3 regions of the Streptomyces sp. NPDC001351 genome follow, and region 3 is predicted to be linked to each of the others. Evidence: riboswitches for the same ligand, from Rfam matches in the RefSeq annotation. Region 3 holds a riboswitch; each other region holds the start of a gene.

Region 1 (7,488 bases), on a different contig from region 3:
TGCGCGACCGGTGTCCTCGATGTCTTCCTCCGCAGCGGCATTGCCGTCCCCGGCGCCATCTCCGTCGTCGGCTTCGACGACAGCCATCTGGCCCGCCTGGCCCATATCGACCTCACCACCGTCGGGCAGGACATCCCCCGCCTCGCCCACCTCGCCGTGGACCGGGCCATCGCACGCCTGGACGGTCGCGACACCGGTACCGGGGAACAGGTGGTGGCTCCACACCTCGTGGTCCGGGGGACGACGGCCCCGCCCTCTACCGCACCGGCCACCTGAGCGTCGTCTGGGTCATCCTCGCACCGCACACAGTCCCACGCGCCTCCAACTACCTGAGGAATGGGGTACAACGGCGAACTCGGCGACTTTCTCCGCTCCCGTCGCCCCCTCCTCACCCCGAACACCGCCGGACTGCCACCGGGCGCGGGGCGCGCCGGGTGCCCAGGCCGTGAGGAGGTCGCGCCCCTGGCGTGTGTCACCACCGACTACACCCCCTGGAGCCGGGCCGCCACCCGCACCTCTCCGAAGCCGTCCCTCCGTCCCCCACGCCCTGCGTCTCGACGACGAACGCGGCTACCTCTTCGCCCTCACCCGCCCCGCGTCCCACCGCCCCGTAGCGCCGACGCACGCCCCGAGCGGAGCGGACCCGGTCCGCGGCCCGCCAGAGGCTGGAGTTCACCGCGCTTCGAGGCATTCCCGGTGACCAGGTGCGTGCTCGGCGGACGCGGCACGGAGCAAGAAGTGCCCGACACATTCATCACCTCACAGACACTCCCCACGTCGCCTTCCGCTGGCCCAGTCGCACCTAGGGACTTTCGTTTGGATCATCGTGCGGACCAAAGGAAGATGCCTGCGATGTAGAGCGATTGCTATCTGCGGGGGCTGATGCTGGACGGCCGGCGCAAGTCGATCCAGCCGATGGCGCAGCGGCTGCCGGACGGGAACATGCAGGCCCTGGAGCAGTTCGTCAACCAGTCGCCGTGGCAGTGGACGCCGGTGCGGCGGCGGATCGCCGAGCGGCTGGTCCAGGTCGTCAAGCCCGAGGTGTGGGTCATCGACGACGTCGCGTTTCCCAAGTGCGGGCGGGCGTCGGTGGGGGTGGCCCGGCAGTACTGCGGGGCACTGGGGAAGCGGGCAACCTGCCAGGTCGCCGTCAGTGTGCATGCGGCCACGGATACCGCCTCCTGCCCACTGGAATGGGAATTGTTCCTACCCGAGGAACGGGCGCACGACACCCGGCGTCGCACGGCTGCGGGCGTGCCCGATGAGGTGGGGCATGTGCCCAAGCCCCGCCTGACCCTGGGGCTGCTGGAGAGGCTGGCGGGTTGGCTTCCGTCGGTGCCGGTGATTGTGGCCGACTGCGGATACGGCCGCAGTGTCTGCTTCCGCCTGGCCCTGGAGGAACGCGGCTGGTCCTACATCGTCGCTGTCGAGCCCAAGGAGATCGCCCGCCCGGCCGGTGCCAAGCCGGAGCTGCCGCCCTACCAGGGATGGGGCCCGCCCACGTTGCCGCGCTATCGCGAGCCGGCCCGCCCCCTGCACCAACTGATCGATGCGCACACCCGCTTCGAGGACGTCACCTGACGAGAGGGCAGCAGGGCTCAGTCATCCACCGCCCTCGAACGGCCGCTGCCGATGGTGTACGCCCACGGGCAACCTCGGACGCGGCGCCAGCGGAGAACTTCAGCCTGGCAGGCGGCAAGTTCTCGATCTTGAGTTGGAGCCGCCATCGCCGCGAAGTCGCAGTCGACGGCGTTTCCAGTGCTCGCGGCGAAGTGCCAACTGCCGCATCACGGCTCGGCCGTCATCCTGATCCCACAGAATCACGGTGCCAACTATCCTCGGTATGTGACAACTAACGTCTGTGGTCACATGCAGGCTAACGCCGCACCCTCGGCATCCCCAGGCCGATCCACGAGATGATCTCCCGCTGGATCTCGTTGTTGCCGCCGCCGAAGGTGAAGATGACCGCCGAGCGGTAGCCGCGCTCCAGTTCGCCGTGGAGCACCGCACCGGCGGAGCCCTCCTTCAGCGCGCCCGCCGCACCGACGATCTCCATCAGCCAGGCGTAGGCGTCCCGGCGCGCCTCGGACCCGTAGACCTTGACCGCGGAGGCGTCCTGAGGGGTGAGGGTGCCGTTCTGGACGGCGTGCACCATCCGCCAGTTGAGCAGCTTCATCGCGTCGAGCCTGGTGTGGGTCTGGGCGAGGCGGCGGCGCACCCAGGGCAGGTCGATCACGCGGCGGCCGTCGGCGAGTTTGGTCTCCGTCGCCCAGCGCTGCACGTCCTGCAGGGCGCGGATCGCCATGGTGCCGTGCGCGGCGAGGGTGACGCGCTCATGGTTGAGCTGGTTGGTGATCAGCCGCCAGCCCTGGTTCTCGGCGCCGACACGGCGGGAGACGGGGACGCGGATGTTCTCGTAGTAGCTGGCCGTGGTGTCGTGCGAGGCGAGGGTGTTGATGAGGGTGCAGGAGTAGCCGGGGTCGGTGGTGGGGACGAGGAGCATAGTGATGCCCTTGTGGGACGGGGCCTCGGGGTCGGTGCGGGTCGCCAGCCACACCCAGTCCGCGGTGTCGCCGTTGGTGGTCCAGATCTTCTGCCCGTTGACGACGTATTCGTCGCCGTCGCGTACGGCGCGCGTCTTCAGCGATGCGAGATCCGTCCCCGCGTCGGGCTCGCTGTAACCGATCGCGAAGTCGATCTCGCCGGCGAGGATCTTGGGCAGGAAGTATGCCTTCTGCTCGTCCGTGCCGAACTGCATGATCGTCGGGCCGACCGTGTTCAGCGCCATCAGCGGCAGCGGTACGCCTGCCTGGGCGGCCTCGTCGAAGAAGATGAACTGCTCCATGGCGGTCAGCCCGCGCCCGCCGTACTCCTTGGGCCAGCCCACGCCGAGCCAGCCGTCCCTGCCCAGGCGCCGGACGGTCTCGCGGTAGAAGCGTTTCTGGGCGGCCGGGTCGCCGTGCCGGGCGTAGGCGTTGTCCGGCACCAACTCGGCGAAGTATGAGCGCAGTTCGGTGCGCAGCCGCTGCTGCTCGGGTGTGTATTCGAGGTGCACGGCGCCTCCAGGCTTCCCAGGCCGGTCCTGACGGCGCACACCGTAGAACGTGTTCCAGAAATTGGGAATGGCGAGGGGCAGGGAAAGGGCCCCGGTCGACGACCGGGGCCCTTCGCCTTGTGCCGAGAAAGCTGGTGGAACCGGTCAGTGGGCGACGGGAGTTGGCCGGGCGGCACCGTTCGTGGGCACCGGTTTCGGGGCGAGCACCCGCTCCGCCAGCACCCCGAAGACCAGCCCGAAGGAGGTCCACAGGGTCAACTGGACGGCCAGGGCCGCCAGTCGGAACTGCCACAGCAGGGTGGCGGAGAAGTCCTTGGGGACCTCGTTGAAGGACGGCAGGAACGCGTACGCGAGCCCGATGGCGAGAACGAGGAACGCGCCCGCGGCGAGCGTGGCGTTCCAGTTGCCCAGGCGGGGCGCGAGGCGCTTGCCCAGGATGACGGTGGCGACGGCCAGCAGCACGCTCAGTACCACCATCAGGAAGTACAGGGTGGTGCGTTTGCCGATGGTGTCGGGGTCGCCGACGGACGGCGGGTTGGCCGGGTACTTCAGGAACGGCACGACGTACACGGTGACCAGACCGGCGGCCGCCAGGAGCAGCGCGCTCGCGCGCGGCCCGAAGCGGCCGATGCGGCCGAGCGCGAAGCAGTACGCGAGGGCGGCGATGCCGCCGAACGCGACGCCGTAGACGAGGACACCGGTGGACAGGCCCGCGGTGGACTGCATCGTGCGGCTGACGACTTCCATGCCGTGCTCGTGCGAGTGCGCCTCCTCGTAGGCGATGGCCGCATCCACGCGCGGTTCACCGAGGAAGTAGGCGACGATCAGGGCGAGCAGGCCCGCGGCGAGTCCCGCGAGCATGCCGCGCACCAGGAGGTTGCGGACGGTTGCCGAGTTCATGGGCGGCTGTGCCTTCTCGCCGCCCTCAGTGGCAGGGGAAGCCGAGCAGGTGGCGGGCGTCGTGCACCCACTCGTGCACGTCGGATCCGTTCATCACGGAGGTGGCGCCCTGCTCGGCGCCGACGAAGTAGAGCAGAACCAGCATCAGGATGCCGAAGAAGACCGCCCAGGGGACGATCGCGCCGATCGGCAGCTTCGCCGGTACGGCGGTGGGGGTGGTGGTCGGCTGAGCGACAGACTGCGCCATGGCAGGCCCTCCTGGGGAACTCGCGTCCCGTCTCGGTGGTGCACGCGACGACGGGGCGGGTCTGACTCGCCCGGCACACACCCAGGGTGCGTGCCCGGCATACAGTGGCGCGACCGTGCCGGAATTCCACCGGCTTCCGCTGTGCCGTCGTCAATATCCACGAGACCGTACCGCGAAGCAGAGGTGGGGCCAAGGGCGCACAGGACGGCCGTGAGCGCCCCTGGTGAGCCGTTTTCGCCGCCCGATCATGGTCGGTTCAAGGATTTCGAAGCGATGTCGAGCGCGGGAGCGGACACATGACGAGCCGAGTGATCTTGATCTCACCTGCGATCACCGCGGCCCTCAGGGAGGCCCGCTTCGACGACGGCTGCCCGCTGGACGCCTCCGGGCTGCGGCAGGCACGGGCGGCCGCCGGCACGCTCCCGGCGGGGGAACGGGTGTGGGTCTCCCCCACCGTGCGCTGCCGCCAGACGGCGGGCGCTCTCGGCCTCGACGCCGTGGACGCACCGGAGTTGGCGGGCTTGGACGCGGGCCGCTGGCGTGGGGCGACACTCGCGGAGGTCAGCGAGCGTGAGCCGGAGGCGCTGGCCCGCTGGCTGTCGGATCCGGGGGCCGCGCCGCACGGCGGGGAGTCGGTGGCGGCGCTCTGCGACCGGGTGGCGGGCTGGCTGGAGAGGGTCGCGCAGACGCCGGGCCGGACCCTCGCCGTGGTCGAGCCCGAGGCCGTACGGGCCGCGGTGGTCCGGGCGCTCGGGGCGCCGGAGTCGGCGTTCTGGCGCGCGGACGTCCCGCCGCTGACGGCGATCGAGCTCAGCGGCAGGTCCGGGCGCTGGAACGTGCGGCTCGGGCAGCCGGTCGGCGCGCCGTGAGCCTCAGTTCAGGGTGGCGAGGAATTCCGTGCAGGCCTCGGCGCACTGCCGGCAGGCCTTCGCGCCGTCCTCGGCGCCCGGCTGCCGGTCGAAGGCATGCGCGCACTCCAGGCACACGGTGCGGCACCACTCCACCTGGATGCGGATGGCGGCCTCGTCCAGGCGGTTCTGCTCGGACAGCACACGACAGGTCGCGTCGCACACCTCCGCGCACATGATGCCCTTGCGTCGTACGAGTTCCTGCTCCTCCGTGCCGTCCGGGTCCACGAGGCTTGCGCGCAGAGCACACGAGCGTGCGCACTCGGTGCAGGCCTGCGCGCAGGCGAAGCGGTCCTCCAGGAACCGGAAGAGCTCCTGCTGGGTCGTCGAAGTCACACCTGGCGGGTTGCCGTCGTCAATCGCCTCAAACACCGGGGCCGCGATCCGGTCGGCCCGGTCCTGGCCGGGTCGGTTCGCACCGGGTCCCATGGGTACCCGCGAGCCCATGAGCACCTCATGGATGGACATCGCCGCAGGCCGCGGCGCACTCGGAATCGGCATGGTCGTCGTGGGGGTGGCGGTCGTGGCCCTGCTGATCGGTGCCTTCTGGCTGGGCGCCCGCATCCGCCGCCGCGAACCCGCTCCGCCCCGCCCGGAGGATCAGCCGCAACTGCCGGACGACGGGCCTGTCCGCGAGGTTCGGGAGAACCGTGAGCCCGCCGAGATCCCCCGCAGCGAGCAACGGCTGACCCCGCACGAACTGCCCGGTCACGGCAATTCGCCGAGCAGGACCAGCACGTCGCAGGCGCGGCGACGCTGGCGCGAGGGCAACAGCGGGGCCTTCGGCAGCGGCGGGCCGGGCGGCCGCTGACGGCGGCGGCCACCGTCTGCACCGACACCGGAAGCACGTGAGAGCCATGGACTCCGCGGCTGCCGTGGAAGTCCAGGAGCTGCTCGGATACGAGCGCGAACACGGCGACCGGCTCCCGCTCACGGCCTGCTGTCGGCCCGCTCGGAGCAGTTGCGCGGGCGCGGAGCCGATGTAGGGCGGCCCTGGTGCGCTGAGCGCGCCCCCGTACGGCACCCCCGGCCGACGGGGCCGGGGGTGCCGTAGGGCGATCAGCGGTGAGCGTCTCCGCGCAGGGGACGAGCGCCCGGAGCCGACCTCGCGGTGCCAGGCTGCAGAACGGGGCCGCGCCACCGAGAGCCGGTACTTCTCCCGCCGCCCGTGCTGTGCGCCTCACCTTGATCACCTCGTCCAGATCTCCGCTCCGGCCGGCGAGGCCGCCGGCGATCCGCAGCCGGATTTCATTCAACTGGTCGCGCACGAGATGACTCAGACCGGTGGTCACGGCAGCGTGGCCGAAGAGGCCGCCGCAGGCTTCTCGCCGACTTCCCGCACAGACGAGGACCCGTCACCATGATCTGTCGTCGCCATGTCGGCCGCCGGGCCGGAGCCGTCGTTCTCCTGCTCGCCGCAGCGGGCTGCTCGGACTCCGCCATGGGGCAGCTCGTCTACACGACACCCGCGAAGCGGGAGGTGAAGCTCCAGAGCCCGGCAGTCGAGGGATGCCATCGTCTGCCGGGCGGCGCCCACAGCGTGGTCAACTACACGCTCTACGACATCCGGCTCTACACCAACGCCCACTGTGTGCTGACACCGGCCGGTCAGGACCAGAGCGGTCAGATCGGCGGAGAGAGCTTCTATCTCGCGACACAGGCATCCGTCGCCTACACCCCCGGCCAGTCGCCGTGGCTGAGCTACTACGTCATCCCCGGTACCAGCTGAGTTCGCGACCGACGACTCTGAAGGCAGCACGCCGCAGGGCGGCGGCAAAGGGTGCAGCCCACACGTTCTCGACGACCAGCAGGCCGGCGGAGTCACCGGCCCCCACGGCCGCGGGGCCTCCTGCGGATCGTCCTGCCTTTGAGGCTGCGGTCCGCCAGGTCGGCCGGCAGTGAGCGAGCCTCACCCGACCGAGGTCATCGGCTCCAGGCCTGCCATCGAGTCGCGGACACTGCCCGACCGGCACACGGGATGTCGCGTCGTGCGACGGCGCGCGGCACCTGAGGTCGGCGTCGAGCGCCCTCAGTCCCGCGGCAGCCGAAGCGCCGGCGGCGCTCCGGAGCGGAGCGGACAGGTTGCCCACCGCGGCGCCCCGGCGGCCCTCCCCTGACGAGGGGCGGGGCTCGGGCGGCACGTTCGCGGACCGACTGGCCCCGGCGACTTCCCGCAGGCGTCCGCCCGCTCGCTCATGACGGCCGCGACGCCTCTGGACGAGACGATCGGCCGGCCGGCGGCTCGCGGAACGCGGGGATCCCCGGCCCCTGCGGCAGCAGTTGAACCACGACGAAGGACACCACTGCGGCCAGCACCACCAGCGCCACCGTTTCCACGTTGCCCAGCAGGAGCACGACCAGGACCACGCTGCTCACGG
Region 2 (7,488 bases), on a different contig from region 3:
CAGACACAGTGGGGGCCGCTGACGGAGGCCGACCGGGACTTCGTGGTCAAGGTGCGCGCGGCCGGTCTGTGGGAGTACCCCGTGGGCCAGATGGGCCTGAAGAAGGGGCAGAGCAAGGCGGTCATCACCGCGAGCAAGCACCTCATCGACGGACACGCCGCGCTGGACGCCAGCTGCCGCAAGATCAGCACGATGCTGAACATCACGATCCCCAACGTGGCCAGCCCCCAGCAGGTCGGCTTCATCAACACGCTCGCCGCGGACCAGGGCAAGCAGTTCGACACGGACTTCGCCAACATCCTGCGCGTGACGCACGGTTCGATCTTCAACACGATCGCGAAGATCCGCTCGACGACCAAGAACACGGTGGTACGCGTGCTGGCCGACCAGGCCAACGCGACGGTCCTGGACCACATCACGGTCATGGAGCAGACCGGTCTGGTCAACTTCGACCAGGTCCTCTTCCAGGAGACGACCCCGCCGAAGCTGCCGGCCAGCGATCTGACCCCGCCGCCCCCGGTCGCGGGCCAGCCGGAGGTCGTCCTCACCCCGCCGGTGGACAGCACCACCCAGCCGCCGATTCTGCCCGGCGAGTCCTCGACCGGCCAGAACGCCGCCCCGAGCCCGACCGTGAGGTGAGTACCGGGCGGCTCCGGGGTACTGGAGCCGCCCCTTCCGTCTGTGGCGAAATTGTAATGGACGATTGAACTACCCGTCGGTTACCGCAGGTTGACAGCGTTCCGCCAACAGATCCACGATGTGATCGCACTGGGGCGCATGTGACCAATGGGCCCGGTGTTCCTCAGACCATTCACCCCCGGAGCGGCCGGGCGCGGCGTGCTGCCCTGCGCCGCCGCGCCGGGAACTGCACACGCCAAGATGGGGATCCGCATGTCCACAGCCAGTCGCTGGGGGTCCGGGGGTTATCCCCCGGTAAAACGCAGTACCGCGCGCCGCCTCCTGGGAGCGGGCGCCGCCTCGCTCGCCCTGTGCGCCGCCACCGTCGCCGCGGCCTCGGGAGCCTGGGCCACCGGCACGCCCGGCGGTGACGGCTGGAAGCACGCCGACGGCTACCGGCCCGGCACCGGTGCGGGCACCAAGACGGAGACGGACCGCTGCCAGTTCTCGCTGGACGGCACCAGCTTCTACGACTCGGTCAAGGTCGACGACCAGACCCTGAAGCCCACCGACGACGGCAAGGTCCACATCAAGGTACGTACCGCGGGCGACGCCACGACCTGCACGGCCTCCCTGGCCTCCTACCTCGCCCACGGCCCGTCCTTCGCCACCTCGGGCGAGCAGGTCTTCGTCGACTTCGACTCGGTGACGGCTCTGCAGGGCCAGACCGACTCCCTCGACATCGCCGTGCCGGACGCCGGCTGCTTCGCGCAGATCGACCTCTACCGGGGCGCCGTGAAGTTCGACGGCAAGCCGGACGCGAAGGACGGCTTCGTCCACGGCGACCTGCCCAAGGGCCCCGACCACCCGGTCATCAAGGACAAGCTGATCGCGTCCTGGAACGGCGGCACGAAGGACTGCACGAGCACCGAGTCGCAGCCGCCGTCCAGCCCGCCCGCCTCCGCCCCGGCGTCCGGACAGCCCTCGGCTCCGGCCGGGGAGAGCCCCTCCCCGACCCCGAGCGCCTCCGCGTCGACGCCGAGCGGGACCGACACCCCGGTCGCCTCCGCGTCGACCACCGTCCCCGCGGCCACCGCGAGCGCCGGCGGTGGCCTCGCGCAGACCGGCGGCGGCAGCGACTCCGGCCTCATCGCCGGCGGCGCCGCGGCGCTCCTGGCCGCCGGCGGTGCGATCGTCGTCGTGACCAGGCGCCGCCGGACGGCCCGCTCCTGATCCGCCCCCGCCGGACAGCCCGGCGGACACCCCGATAGCCACTCCCGATACGAACGCCCCGGAGACCCCCGCTCCGGGGCGTTCGTCCTGCCGGATCCGAGGCCCGGTCAGCTCCCGTCCGCCACGCAGTGCCCCAGCAGCAGCCGTACGTCGTCGTCGACGACCCGGTAGCGCACCACGCGCCCCTCCTTCTCGCCCGCCACCACACCGGCCGCCCTGAGCAGGCGCAAGGCCTGTGAGACGGCGGGGTCGTTCATGCCGGTCGCGATCGCCAGATCGGACACGGCCAGCGGGCCCGTGCGGTGCAGGGCGATCAGCAGGGCGAGCCGCTTGGGGTCGGCGAGCAGGGAGAAGCGGTCGGCCCAGGTGCGGACGTGCTCGGCGTCGCCGATGGCCTCGATGGCCTCGCACACCCGGTGGCCGTCGATCGTGCGGCGGTCTGCGCGGTCGGCCGGGACGAGATGCATACGGCCATCCTCGCAGGCACCCGTATGTGATCTTCAATACCTGCGCAGGTATGCAGCTATGCAGGGGACCACCGGCGGCCCTACGGTGGGCGGGCCGTGGTGTTCGGGAAGTCGGTGCCAAGCCGACGCGGCCCTCGCCACTGTGATCGGGGAGTTCGTCGCCCACGTCCCGCGAGGGACAGCCACTGGCCGCCAAGGCGGCTGGGAAGGCGGGCGGCGGACGCACGACCCGTAAGCCAGGAGACCGGCCACGGCATCTCACGAAGTGATCCACGAGGTGCTGGAGCGTGACCGTATGACCCTGCCCGGGACGTCCCTGCCCGAATCCGAGGCGCCCGCCTCCTTCCGCTGGCGGCGCGAGGACACCGTCAAGACGGCCGGGCTGATGGCGGTGATCACCGCCCTGCACGTCGTCGCCTTCGGCATCCTCTTCCTCCTGGTCGTCCCCGGGCACTACGAGGTCGGCAACAAGGCCTTCGGGCTCGGCCTCGGCATCACCGCCTACACCCTCGGCATGCGGCACGCCTTCGACGCCGACCACATCGCCGCCATCGACAACACCACCCGCAAGCTGATGGCCGACGGCAAACGGCCGGTGTCGGTGGGGTTCTGGTTCGCGCTCGGGCACTCCAGTGTGGTCGTGGTGCTGGCGGCGATGATCGCGGGCGGCACCCAGCTCGCCGACAAGGTCATGAACGAGCACTCCCGCACCCACCAGGTGCTCGGCTTCATGGGGACGACGATCTCGGCGACGTTCCTCTATCTCGTCGCCGCGCTGAACCTGGTCGCCCTCGTCGGCATCCTGCGCGTCTTCCGGGCGATGCGGGCGGGGACGTACGACGAGAAGGAGCTGGAACAGCACCTGAACTCACGGGGGTTCATGAACCGGATCCTCGGCCGTCTGACCAGGTCCATCTCCCGCCCCGGCCAGATGTTCCCGCTCGGTTTCCTCTTCGGCCTGGGCTTCGACACGGCGACCGAGGTCACGCTGATGGTGATGGCGGGCTCCGGCGCGGCGGCCGGGCTGCCCTGGTACGCGATCCTGTGCCTTCCGCTGCTCTTCGCGGCCGGCATGAGCCTGTTCGACACGCTCGACGGCACGTTCATGAACTTCGCCTACCAGTGGGCCTTCTCCAACCCCGTGCGCAAGGTGTTCTACAACCTCACCATCACCGGGCTGTCCATCGCCGTCGCCTTCTTCATCGCCACGATGGAACTCTTCGGCCTCGACCTGGCCAACGTCGGCTACATCATCGTCGGCCTGTTCGTGGTGGTGTGGGTGGCGGCGGTGGGGTACTGGAAGGCGGCCCGGGTGGAGCAGCGGTGGGCGGAGCCGGCCGCGCCCCCGGCGGAGCGCTAACGCTCCACCGTCTCCAGGTACAGCTTCACGAACCGCTCGACGTCGACCTCCAACGCCACGTCCACCAAGGGCTGTTCGCGGACACCCTCGTGGATCTCCGACTCTCCGGGGCGGGGGCGGCGGTCGACGATCGTCTGGCCGCGGGTCGGGCCGGGGGCGAGGGCGACCTCGACCGGGAGGAGACGGCTGGTGATGCCCGCGGGGTCGACAACCGTGCAGACCGCGCCCGCGTCGCCGAGACCGCCCGCCTCCTCCGCCTCGGGGGCCTCGCCCTGGTGGGCCGGCCGGTGCGCGAGGAGTTCGCCGGCCAGCCGGGTGCCGGGCTCGGTGCTCGCGCGCAGCCGGTGCACATCGGCGCCGGGGACGACGACCTGCGTGAAGACGTCCAGGCCGTACATCGTGATCGGTACTCCGGCGGTGAGCAGGACGGCCGCCGCCTCCGGGTCGTGCCAGACGTTGAACTCGGCGACCGCCGTGGCGTTCCCGGTGGCCACCGCGCCGCCCATGAACACGATCCGCTCGATGTTGCGGGTGACTTCGGGGTGGGTGCGCAGCAGCAGGGCGATGTTGGTCAGGGGCGCGGTGGGGACGAGGGTGACCGGGCGCGGCGAGGCGAGGATCTCCCGGCGCAGCAGGGTGATCGCGTCCACGTCGGCGGGGGTGCGGGCGGGCGCGGGCAGGCCGAGGTCACCCATGCCGTCGGAGCCGTGCACATGCCGTGCCGAGCGGGCGGGCTCGATCAGCGGGCGCTCGGCGCCCCGGCCGACGGGGATGTCCGGGGCGCCGGCCTGCTCCAGCACGGTGAGGGTGTTGCGGACGACGCCGTCCACGTCCGTGTTCCCGGCGACGCAGGTGACCGCGCGCAGGTCGATCCCCGGGTGGCGTACGGCGAACAGCAGGGCCAGGGCGTCGTCGACACCCGTGTCGCAGTCGATGATCACCGGGATGGGCTGACCGGTCACGGCCTGGCTCCTCTCACTACGACGACACAGATCCTCACGACACGGGCTACGCGTCCTGGGCTACGACAGTGACCTTACGCAGCCGCCCACAGTTCGGCGCCGCGGGTGCCGACGCACGCCGCGATCCGTTCCAGCAGTCGTTCCACCGGGACTGCCCCGGGACGCCGTCCGTCCCGCAGCCGTAGGGCCGCCAGGTCGCCTTCGGCCTCCCGTTCGCCGATCACCGCCTGGTACGGCACCAGGCGCGCCGCCCGGATGCGGGCGCCGAGGCTGCCCTGCCCGGGTCCGGCGAACTCGGCGCGCAGCCCGCGTGCCAGGGCCCGTTGTACGAGGTCGTGCGCCTGTTCCTCCTGGGCCCGGGACACCGGCAGCACGACGAGCTGGACGGGTGCGACCCAGGCCGGGAAGGCTCCGCCGTGCTCCTCGATCATCTGCGCCACCGCCCGCTCCACGCTGCCGATGATGCTGCGGTGGACCATGACCGGCCGGTGTTTCGCGCCGTCGGCGCCGATGTAGTGCAGATCGAAGCGTTCCGGCTGATGGAAGTCGATCTGGACGGTGGAGAGGGTGGCCTCGCGGCCGGCCGAGTCGACGACCTGGACGTCGATCTTGGGCCCGTAGAAGGCGGCCTCGCCCTCCGCCGCCTCGTACGCGACACCAGCGCCCGCCAGCACCTCCTCCAGCAGCCCGGTGGCCCGCTCCCACAGCTTTGGGTCGGCGACGTACTTGCCGCCCTCGCCCGGCAGGGACAGCCGGTAGCGGGACGCGCGGATGCCGAGGTCGGCGTAGGCGCGGCCGATCAGCTCCAGCGCGTCGCGGGCCTCGGCCACCGCCTGCTCCAGGGTGCAGAAGATATGGGCGTCGTTGAGCTGGATGGACCGTACGCGGGTGAGGCCGCCGAGCACCCCGGACAGCTCGGACCGGTACATGCCGCCCAACTCGGCGATACGGAGCGGTAGTTCGCGGTAGCTGTGCGACCGGGACCGGTAGATGAGGGCGTGGTGGGGACAGAGGCTGGGCCGCAGGACGACCTCTTCGCCGCCCAGGTCCATGGGCGGGAACATGTCGTCGCTGTAGTGCGACCAGTGCCCCGAGATCTCGTACAGCTCGCGCTTGCCGAGGAGGGGCGAGTACACGTGGCGGTAGCCGGCCGCGCGTTCCCGGTCGCGGATGTACTCCTCCAGGGCGTGCCGCACGACTGCACCGTCGGGCAGCCAGTACGGCAGCCCCGCGCCCATCAGCGGGTCGGTGTCGAACAGTTCCAGCTCACGGCCGAGCCGACGGTGGTCGTACATGGTCTCTCTCCTCGCGACGGGGGAGGGCGAGCGACCCACGACGAAGCCCCGGGGCACTCGCCCCGGGGCTTCGGACATCCAGTCCATGGATCAGCGCGCCGGGACACTCTCCGGCGTCGTCGTGAGGAACGACCGGTCGCGCTGCATGGGAGGACGGTAACGCGGGGGCGGGAACGGGCGCGACGGGTTTTTGCACGGTGCGTAACCCGGACGGCCCGGCGCGCTGGTGGGGTGTCGTACGCGGTGGTCCCTTGGAGACGTAACCGATCTTGAGGTGGCCAGGAGGCGTCCGATGACTCGCAGCCCGTCCCGTGTCCTCGTCGTCGCCGCGATGTCCGCGGGGGCGCTGGTGAGCGTGAGTGCGTGCGGTCTCATCGTGGGCGTGGACCCGGAACCGGGGGCGAAGAAGCAGTCGCCCACGGCTTCGCACAGTGCCGGGCCCCGTGCGAAGCCGTCCGCCACGGCCCCCGCCGCACCCCCGCCCCTCACCGAGGCGCAGGCTCAGGCCGCGCTGGTGACCCAGGCGGATCTGGGTGCGCCGTGGGCGCCCACGGAGGGGGCCGCGACCTGGCGGGACGGGGTGCTCAAGAGTCACGCCGACGTGCCCGAGTGCCGCAAGCTCCTCGAGGCGCTGTACACGGACGACCTGTTCGGTGCGGACGCCACCGGGACGCGGGCCGTGGTCGGGCTCGACGACGCGATGGACCAGACGCAGCTGCGGTACCAGGTCCTGTCGCTGAAGTCCGCCGCCGTGGCCCGGACGCTGGCCTGGATGCGGACCTTGCCGAAGACCTGCGCCAAGTTCACGGCGGTGACCGGGCGCGGCGCCCTCCAGAACGTCCGGGTCGACGAGGCCGTACTGCCGGTGGTCGGCGACGACCGGCAGGGGCTGCGGGTCACGTTCACGGGTGCGACGGCGACCGGCGAGCAGACCCTGCTCACCCTCGACGTCGCCGTGGTCCGCGTCGGCGACGACACGATCGCCCTGTCCCATGGCGGTACGGGTGACGTGTCCGCCGACACCACGAAGGCCTTCGTCCAGGTGGGCGCGCAGCGGCTGGCCGATGTCAGGAAGCAGCCGCGGCTGCGTGTGTGACCGGTGCCCGGCCGATGGCCGAGGTCTAACCGAGCTTGTCCACGGCGTCCTTGGCCTCCTTCAGGCCCGCCCCTGTCGCCTCCCGGTACACCTTGATCGCCTGGATCTTCTTGCCGTCCCGAACCAGCGCGTTCACCTCGTCCGACCACGGTTCCGGCTCGGTCAGTCCCAAGTGGGCGAGGATGAGGTCGAGTTTGTGCTCGATGCGGGCAACTCGTTTTTCCAGACGGGGGATCCGGCTGTCGAAAAGGTCCATTCCGTGATCATAGTTCCCGGGGTCCCCGGGGTACCGGGGTCCCGCGGTCGCTCAGTCGCCGTCCAGTCGCTCCCGGCGCGAGATCACGTCGTGCGCCACCTCGAGGGTGGTGCGGCCCTGCGCGAAGGCGCGGGCGCGCAGCCGGGCCGAGGCCTCCTCGGCATCGGTGCCGAGCTGCGCCATGACCATGCCGATGGCCTG
Region 3 (7,488 bases):
CCGCCAGGTCGCGGGTGAGCGCGATCTGGCCGGCGGCCGTGGCGTGCACGGTGAGCTGGGGTTCGGTGGGCAGGGGCCGGCCCGGCGGCGCCTTGAGCGCCGCGTCGCTCGCGAACCGGCCGGCGGCCACGCTTGCCGCGCCGGCCGCCAGGGCTACGGTGACGGCTGCGGCCGTCGCTTTGACTGTGCGCACCCGTCCAGTGTCCTGGCGGACCCCGCCTGCGGCCAGCGGGAGGACGGGGCGGGGTGAGGCGAGGTCGCCGACAGCCGTGCCGCGTTCACGCCCACGACGGCTGTACGGACCTCACCACCGCTGCCCGTACCCACGCACCCCCTCCCCACCTCCGCCACCCGCTGCGGGGACCGCAGCATCAGGGTGATGCGGACGACCGACAGCCGCGCCGCCCGCGGCGACTGCGGTGGTGCGAGCCTCCTCGCCGCTGCCGGCCCGCCGACTGCGGCCGGGCGGACCTCACTGTCGTTGCCCGTACCCGCGCAGCTTGTCCCCCGCCTCCGCCAGCTGCTGCGAGGAGAGCAGTGTCGGTGACAGGCCCGGCACCGACGAGGCCGTCAGCCACAGGCGGCACATCCATTCCAGTTGGGCCGTGCGGTCGTAGGCCTGGTCGAGGGTGCCGCCGTAGGCCATCGTGCCGTGGTTCTGCAGCAGGCAGGCGGTGCGGTCGGCGAGGGCGTGGAGCATGTTCTCGGCCAACTCCTCACTGCCGTATGTCGCATAGGGGGCAACTCGGACGGGGCCACCGAGGGCGCCGGCCATGTAGTGGATCGCCGGGAGCTCGGGGACGAGCGTCGAGACGGCCGTCGCGTGCACGGCGTGGGTGTGGACGACGGCGCGGGCGTCGGTGGTGCGGTGGATCGCGAGGTGCATGGGGAGTTCGCTCGTCGGGACGAGCGTGCCGAGCACCTGGCGGCCGTCGAGATCGACGCCGGTCACGTCCTCGGGCCTGAGCCGGTCGTAGGGCACACCCGAGGGTGTGACCAGCACGGTGTCCCCGACGCGCACCGAGACATTGCCGGAGGTGCCGACGACGAGGCCGTCGGCGACCGTGCGGCGGGCGGTCGCGACGAGTGCCTCCCAGGCGTGTGCCACCTCGGTACTCACACCCCTCCCCCACCGCTCCGGCACGTCCCGCACACCTTCTCGCGCATCCCGTTCGCCTCGCTGGTCCCGCCGCTGCTCAGCCATGCCGCGATCCTGCCAGGCACCTCCCCGGCCCGGCGCCGGGCGGGGGCACTTTAGGGCGGAAGCCATGCCTCCGAAAGACCCCTTATAGGGACATATCACCCTCTCTCCCTGCTTGGCCTGAGATCACCGGGCATTCGACGACCTTCCAGTAATCTCCCGTTGTTTTGTCGTGCACGTCGCCATTCCGGGGGGAAATATGGCTCGTGATCACAAACCGCTGCGCCGCCGCGCCCGCGTCCTCGCGGTCTCCGTGGCGGCACTCACCGCCACCGGGGCGGCTCTCGCCGGGCTTCCGGCCTCGGCGGCGAGTCTGCCGCAGGGCCACGACGTCTCTTCGCACCAGAAGAACGTCAACTGGTCGAGCGCGAAGGCCAAGGGCGCCAGGTTCGTCTACGTCAAGGCGACCGAGTCCACGAACTACCGCAACCCGTACTTCAACCAGCAGTACAACGGCGCCCGCAGCGCCGGCATCATCCGGGGGGCGTACCACTTCGCGCTGCCGGACAAGTCGTCGGGCAGGGCGCAGGCGGCGTACTTCGTGAACCACGGGGGCAGGTGGCGGTCGGACGGCTGGACGCTGCCACCCGCGCTCGACATCGAATACAACCCGTACAGCGCCAAGCACAGGTGCTACGGCCTGAGCAAGGCGCGCATGGTCAGCTGGATCAAGGCGTTCAGCGACGAGGTGAAGCGGCTCACCGGCCGCCACCCCGTGATCTACACGACCACCCACTGGTGGAACGCGTGCACCGGCGGAAGCGGCGCGTTCGCCTCCAGCCACGCGCTGTGGATAGCCCGTCACGAGGCCGGGGCCGCGGGTTCCCTGCCGGCCGGCTGGTCGTTCTGGACCTTCTGGCAGTACGACAACAGCGGCGGACTGCCAGGTGACCAGAATCTCTTCAACGGGTCGCAGACCCAGCTGAGGAAGTTCGCCCGGGGCTACTGACCAAGGACACCGCGAGACCGGGGGTCGCCGGGACAGAGCGAAGCGGCGACCCCCATCCGGACATCGTGCAGCCGCCCTCAGTTCATCTTCCGTTCACCCAGGTTGCCTACGGTCAACCGACCGTTGACTTCGAACGATTGCCTGGGTAAATGGAAAACTTCTCGCTGATCCTCGCGATTGTGGTAGTAACCGCACTCGCGTTTGATTTCACGAACGGTTTCCACGACACCGCCAACGCGATGGCCACCACCATCTCGACCGGCGCGCTCAAGCCCAAGGTCGCGGTGGCCATGTCCGCCGTGCTCAACCTTGCGGGTGCCTTCCTCTCCGTGGAGGTCGCCAACACGATCTCCAAGGGGCTCGTCGACGAGACCGGCATACGTCCCGAGGTCATCTTCGCGGCGCTGGTCGGCGCGATCCTCTGGAACCTGCTGACCTGGCTCGTCGGGCTTCCCTCCAGCTCCTCGCACGCCCTGATGGGCGGCCTGATCGGCGCCACCATCGCCTCGGCCGGCATGGGCGCGGTGCACGGCGACGTGCTCGTCACCAAGGTGCTCATCCCGGCGCTCGCCGCCCCGATCGTCGCGGGCCTTGCGGCACTGCTCGCGACCCGGCTGTCGTACACCCTCGGCAAGAAGGCCGACGGCAAGGCCGCCGAGAAGGGCTACCGCGCCGGCCAGATCGCCTCCGCGGGCCTGGTCTCGCTGGCCCACGGCACCAACGACGCACAGAAGACGATGGGCATCATCACCCTCGCCCTGGTCGCCGGCGGTGCCGTCGCTCCCAACTCGGACCCGCCCACCTGGGTCATCCTCTCCGCGGGCCTGGCCATCGCGCTCGGCACCTACATCGGCGGCTGGCGCATCATCCGCACGATGGGCAAGGGTCTGACCGAGCTCCAGCCGCAGCAGGGCTTCGCCGCCCAGACCAGCGCGGCCACGGCGATCCTCGCCTCCTCGCACCTCGGCTTCTCCCTCTCCACCACCCATGTCGTCTCCGGTTCGGTGATGGGCGCGGGCCTCGGCCGCAAGGGCGGCGTGGTCCGCTGGTCGACGGCGACCCGCATGCTCGTGGCCTGGTGCCTGACGCTGCCGGCCGCGGCGCTGGCCGGTGCGGGCGCGGAGTCCGTGACGGATCTCGGTGACTGGGGCACCGCCGTCGTCGCCGCCTTCCTGGTCGCCGCCAGTGCGGCCATCTGGAAGATCTCCCGCCGCGAGGTCGTCGACGCGTCGAACGTCAACGAGACCGAGGAGCCGGCCGGCGTGGTGACCACGGCGATCGCCGCCGTGACCCCGCCCCCCACGGGCACGGTCACCGAGGGCCTGACGGCCACGATCCCCGCCCCGGCCCCCGTGACCGCCGCCCCCGACCCGGCGACCCCGCCGGCCGCGACCGTCTGAGCCCGCCCACCCGGTACGAAGGAAGAGAAGCAGCATGAAGATCGACTGGGCAGCCCTGGGCTCCGTCTTCGGCGTCAGCCTCGCGGTCACGGTGGGCCTGGTGGCCCTGTTCACCCTCGGCATCATGGGCCTGTCGCGTCGCGAGCGGGCCGTGGCACAGGGCAACTCGGCGTCCCTGGCGGTGGCCGGCGCATACGTGGCCTTCGCGGGGTGCGCGGCGGCGGTGGCGTACGGAATCCATCTGGTGGTCGCCAAGTCCTGAGGCTGCGGCCGGACCGTCTTTCCCGACCGTCCCGCGGGGCGAGGAAGCACCCTTTCGTGCTTCCTCGCCCCGCGGGTTTTTCATGCCGGGTTCTGAGCGCCGGGTGTGGGCCTCAGCACACTCCCCCGTCGCAGGTCAACGGCAAGTTGACTGCCGTTCGGGGGCGTGGTGGACTGCCGAAGCCATTTACGGCGGCGCGAGAGGAAGCCGGTGCGAGTCCGGCGCGGTCCCGCCACTGTCACCGGGGTAGTAAGCCCCGGGAGCCAGGAACTCTCACCGCCGGTCTCGTCGAACCAGGGCGTGGACACCCTGAGTGAGGACATGTCGTCATGCCAGCCTGCCGTTTGAGGTTCAGGACCAGGTCGCTGCCCGACCCCACGGCCGGCTGAGCCGATGCGTGCCGATCGCGTCTTCGCGTACGGCGCCGCCGCCGGCCTCCTCGGTGACCATCTGCTCGGCGATCCGCGCCGTGGGCATCCGGTCGCCGTGTTCGGGCGGGCCGCGGGGGCCGTGGAGCGGGTGTTGTGGCGGGACCATCGCGGGTGGGGCGCGCTGCACACCGCCGTGTGCGCCGGGAGCGCCCTTGCGCTCGGTGTCGTCGCGCAGAGGGCCGTACGTCCGTCCCCTGCCGCCTCCCTCGCACTGACCGCGGCCGCCACCTGGGCCGTCGTCGGGGGGACTTCGCTCGCGCGCGAGGCCCGTGGCATCGGGCGTGCGCTGGAGGCCGGGGACGTCGAGGCCGCGCGGGCCAGGCTGCCGCATTTGTGCGGGCGGGATCCGCAGGCCCTGGACGCCGACGGGATCGCGCGGGCGGTGGTGGAGTCCGTCGCCGAGAACACGTCCGACGCCGTCGTGGGGGCGCTGGTGTGGGGGGCCGTGGGCGGGGTGCCGGGGCTGCTCGGGTTCCGGGCCGTCAACACGCTCGACGCCATGGTGGGGCACAAGTCGGCCAAGTACCGGCGGTACGGGTGGGCTTCGGCGCGGCTGGACGATGTGGCGGGGTGGCCGGGGGCACGTCTGACCGCCGTGCTTGCAGCCGTCGCGGGAGGTGACCGTCGCGGTGCGGTGCGGGCCTGGCGTTCCGACGCCGCCAAGCATCCGAGTCCCAACGCCGGGCCCGTGGAGGCTTCGTTCGCGGGGGCGCTGGGGGTGCGGCTGGGCGGGACGTTGTCGTACGGGGGGCGGGTCGAGCATCGGCCTGTGCTGAACGGGCAGGGGCGGGCTGTGGAGGTCGGGGACATCGAGCGGGCCGTGCGGTTGTCGCGGCGGGTGGGGTGGTTGGCGTTGGGGGTCGGTGCGGCTGGGGCGGTGCTGCGAGGGCGGGCGGCGAGGCGCCCGGCGGTTGGGGCTGTGCCCACCCGTTCCGCCCTAGCGGAACGACTGCCCACAGCCTTCGGGAGTGCGTCATGAGCGGCGGGGGGCTTCTCGTTGCCGGTACCACCTCCGATGCCGGGAAGAGTGTCGTCACCGCCGGGATCTGTCGGTGGCTGGTGCGGCAGGGAGTGAAAGTCGCGCCGTTCAAGGCGCAGAACATGTCCCTCAACTCGTTCGTGACGCGCGAGGGGGCCGAGATCGGGCGGGCTCAGGCCATGCAGGCGCAGGCCTCCCGCATCGAGCCGACCGCGCTGATGAACCCCGTGCTGCTCAAGCCCGGTGGCGAGCAGAGCAGCCAGGTCGTGCTGATGGGCAAGCCCGTCGGCGAGCTGAGTGCGCGCGGGTATCACGGTGGGCGGCAGCAGCAGCTTCTGGGGACCGTGCTCGACTGTCTCGCCGAGTTGCGGGGCACGTATGACGCCGTGATCTGTGAGGGGGCGGGTTCTCCCGCCGAGATCAACCTGCGCCGGACCGACATCGTGAACATGGGGATCGCCCGCAACGCACGGCTTCCCGTGCTCGTGGTCGGTGACATCGACCGCGGCGGGGTCTTCGCCTCCTTCTTCGGGACCGTCGCCCTGCTCTCCCCCGAGGACCAGGAGCTGGTCGCCGGGTTCCTCGTCAACAAGTTCCGGGGGGACGTGAGCCTCCTGGAGCCCGGGCTCGACATGCTGCACGGACTCACGGGACGGCACACCTACGGCGTCCTGCCCTTCCAGCACGGTCTCGGCATCGACGAGGAGGACGGACTGCGGGTCTCCCTGCGCGGGACGGTGCGGGAGTCGAACGTCGCGCCGCCCGTCGGCGAGGACGTGCTGCGGGTCGCCGTGTGCGCGATTCCGCTCATGTCCAACTTCACCGACGTGGACGCCCTGGCCGCCGAACCGGGCGTCGTGGTGCGGTTCGTGGACCGGCAGGAGGAGCTCGCCGACGCCGACCTCGTCGTCGTTCCCGGGACCCGGGGGACCGTGAAGGCCCTGGAGTGGCTGCGCGAGCGGGGACTTGCGGACGCCCTGGTCCGCAGGGCCGCCGAGCAGCGGCCCGTCCTCGGCATCTGCGGTGGCTTCCAGGTTCTCGGCGAGCACATCGAGGACGAGGTGGAGAGCCGGCGCGGCCATGTGGAAGCGCTCGGGGTACTGCCCGTGCGGGTGCGGTTCGCCCGCGAGAAGACCCTCACCCGGCCGGTCGGGGAAGCCCTCGGCGAGCACGTCGAGGGGTACGAGATCCATCACGGTGTCGCCGACATAGCCGGAGGGGAAGCCTTCCTGGACGGCATCCGGGTCGGGCAGACCTGGGGCACGCACTGGCACGGTTCGCTGGAGTCGGACGGGTTCCGGCGGGCCTTTCTGCGCGAGGTGGCGGCCGCCGCGGGCCGCCGTTTCGTACCGGCGCCCGACACCTCGTTCGCCGCGCTGCGCGAGGAGCAGCTCGACCGGCTCGGCGACCTGATCGAACAACACGCGGACACGGACGCGCTGTGGCGGCTCATCGAGTCGGGCGCGCCGCAAGGACTGCCTTTCATTCCACCGGGAGCGCCCGCATGAGCACAGTGCTGTTGTTGTCGACCGCCGACACGGATCTGTTGGCCGCCCGGGCCGCGTCCGGTGCCGACTACCGGATCGGCAACCCGACCCGGGTGGATGTGACCGAGGAACTGCCCGGCCTCCTCGACGGCGCCGACATCGCCGTCGTACGGCTGCTGGGCGGGAAGCGGGCCTGGGAGGACGGGCTCGCCGCGCTCAGGGCGTCCGGGATCCCCACCGTGCTGCTCGGCGGGGAGTCCGTCCCCGACGCCGAGCTGATGGCCGAGTCGTCCGTACCCGCGGGTGTCGTGGCGGAGGCGCTCAGGTACCTCGTCGAGGGCGGGCCCGCCAACCTGACCGAGCTCGCCCGGTTCCTGTCCGACACCGTGCTGCTGACCGGCGAGGGATTCGTCGAGCCGCAGAAGATGCCGGAGTACGGCGTCCATGGCGAGCGGGAGTTCGTCGAGGGGCGGCCGACCATCGGCGTGCTCTTCTACCGGGCCCATGAACTGAGCGGCAACACCGCCTTCGTGGACACCCTCTGCGACGCGATCGAGGCGAAGGGCGCCAATGCCCTGCCCGTCTACTGCGGTTCGCTGCGCGGTGCGGACGCCGGGCTGTACGAGATCCTCGGCCGGACCGACGCCCTGGTCGCCACCGTCCTCGCCGCCGGCGGTACACATGCCTCGCAGGCGTCGGCCGGCGGTGACGAGGAGGCGTGGGACATCGGGGCGCTGGCCGACCTCGACGTACCCGTGCTGCAGGGCCTTTGCCTGACG

Evidence for each region. Region 3 has a riboswitch for cobalamin ahead of ACFY1U_RS05180 (cobalamin biosynthesis protein). Riboswitches for the same ligand answer to the same signal wherever they lie in the genome.
Region 1: linked by a shared signal. The riboswitch ahead of ACFY1U_RS38965 (CbtB-domain containing protein) and the one ahead of ACFY1U_RS05180 (cobalamin biosynthesis protein) in region 3 are both predicted to bind cobalamin.
Region 2: linked by a shared signal. The riboswitch ahead of ACFY1U_RS16860 (HoxN/HupN/NixA family nickel/cobalt transporter) and the one ahead of ACFY1U_RS05180 (cobalamin biosynthesis protein) in region 3 are both predicted to bind cobalamin.

What each region holds. Positions count from the first base shown of each region.
Region 1 covers NZ_JBIAWS010000014.1:69,368-76,855, forward strand. Annotated here, with positions in the region: gene ACFY1U_RS38945 (LacI family DNA-binding transcriptional regulator) at 1-276, shown strand, start outside; gene ACFY1U_RS38950 (IS701 family transposase) at 883-1,581, shown strand; gene ACFY1U_RS38955 (acyl-CoA dehydrogenase family protein) at 1,877-3,055, opposite strand; gene ACFY1U_RS38960 (CbtA family protein) at 3,200-3,955, opposite strand; gene ACFY1U_RS38965 (CbtB-domain containing protein) at 3,981-4,202, opposite strand; cobalamin riboswitch at 4,239-4,392, opposite strand; gene ACFY1U_RS38970 (histidine phosphatase family protein) at 4,499-5,071, shown strand; gene ACFY1U_RS38975 (ferredoxin) at 5,075-5,446, opposite strand; gene ACFY1U_RS38980 (DUF6479 family protein) at 5,556-5,921, shown strand; gene ACFY1U_RS38985 (hypothetical protein) at 6,471-6,839, shown strand; gene ACFY1U_RS38990 (chloride channel protein) at 7,304-7,488, opposite strand, start outside.
Region 2 covers NZ_JBIAWS010000004.1:415,366-422,853, forward strand. Annotated here, with positions in the region: gene ACFY1U_RS16845 (DUF4142 domain-containing protein) at 1-639, shown strand, start outside; gene ACFY1U_RS16850 (LAETG motif-containing sortase-dependent surface protein) at 892-1,851, shown strand; gene ACFY1U_RS16855 (ArsR/SmtB family transcription factor) at 1,959-2,318, opposite strand; cobalamin riboswitch at 2,399-2,586, shown strand; gene ACFY1U_RS16860 (HoxN/HupN/NixA family nickel/cobalt transporter) at 2,614-3,678, shown strand; gene ACFY1U_RS16865 (nucleoside hydrolase) at 3,675-4,640, opposite strand; gene thrS (threonine--tRNA ligase) at 4,715-5,935, opposite strand; gene ACFY1U_RS16875 (hypothetical protein) at 6,228-7,031, shown strand; gene ACFY1U_RS16880 (ribosomal protein L7/L12) at 7,057-7,287, opposite strand; gene ACFY1U_RS16885 (GAF and ANTAR domain-containing protein) at 7,339-7,488, opposite strand, start outside.
Region 3 covers NZ_JBIAWS010000001.1:1,123,055-1,130,542, reverse strand. Annotated here, with positions in the region: gene ACFY1U_RS05205 (alpha/beta hydrolase family protein) at 1-193, opposite strand, end outside; gene ACFY1U_RS05200 (class II aldolase/adducin family protein) at 473-1,204, opposite strand; gene ACFY1U_RS05195 (lysozyme) at 1,401-2,150, shown strand; gene ACFY1U_RS05190 (anion permease) at 2,300-3,550, shown strand; gene ACFY1U_RS05185 (hypothetical protein) at 3,585-3,812, shown strand; cobalamin riboswitch at 3,964-4,106, shown strand; gene ACFY1U_RS05180 (cobalamin biosynthesis protein) at 4,206-5,222, shown strand; gene ACFY1U_RS05175 (cobyric acid synthase) at 5,219-6,730, shown strand; gene cobN (cobaltochelatase subunit CobN) at 6,727-7,488, shown strand, end outside.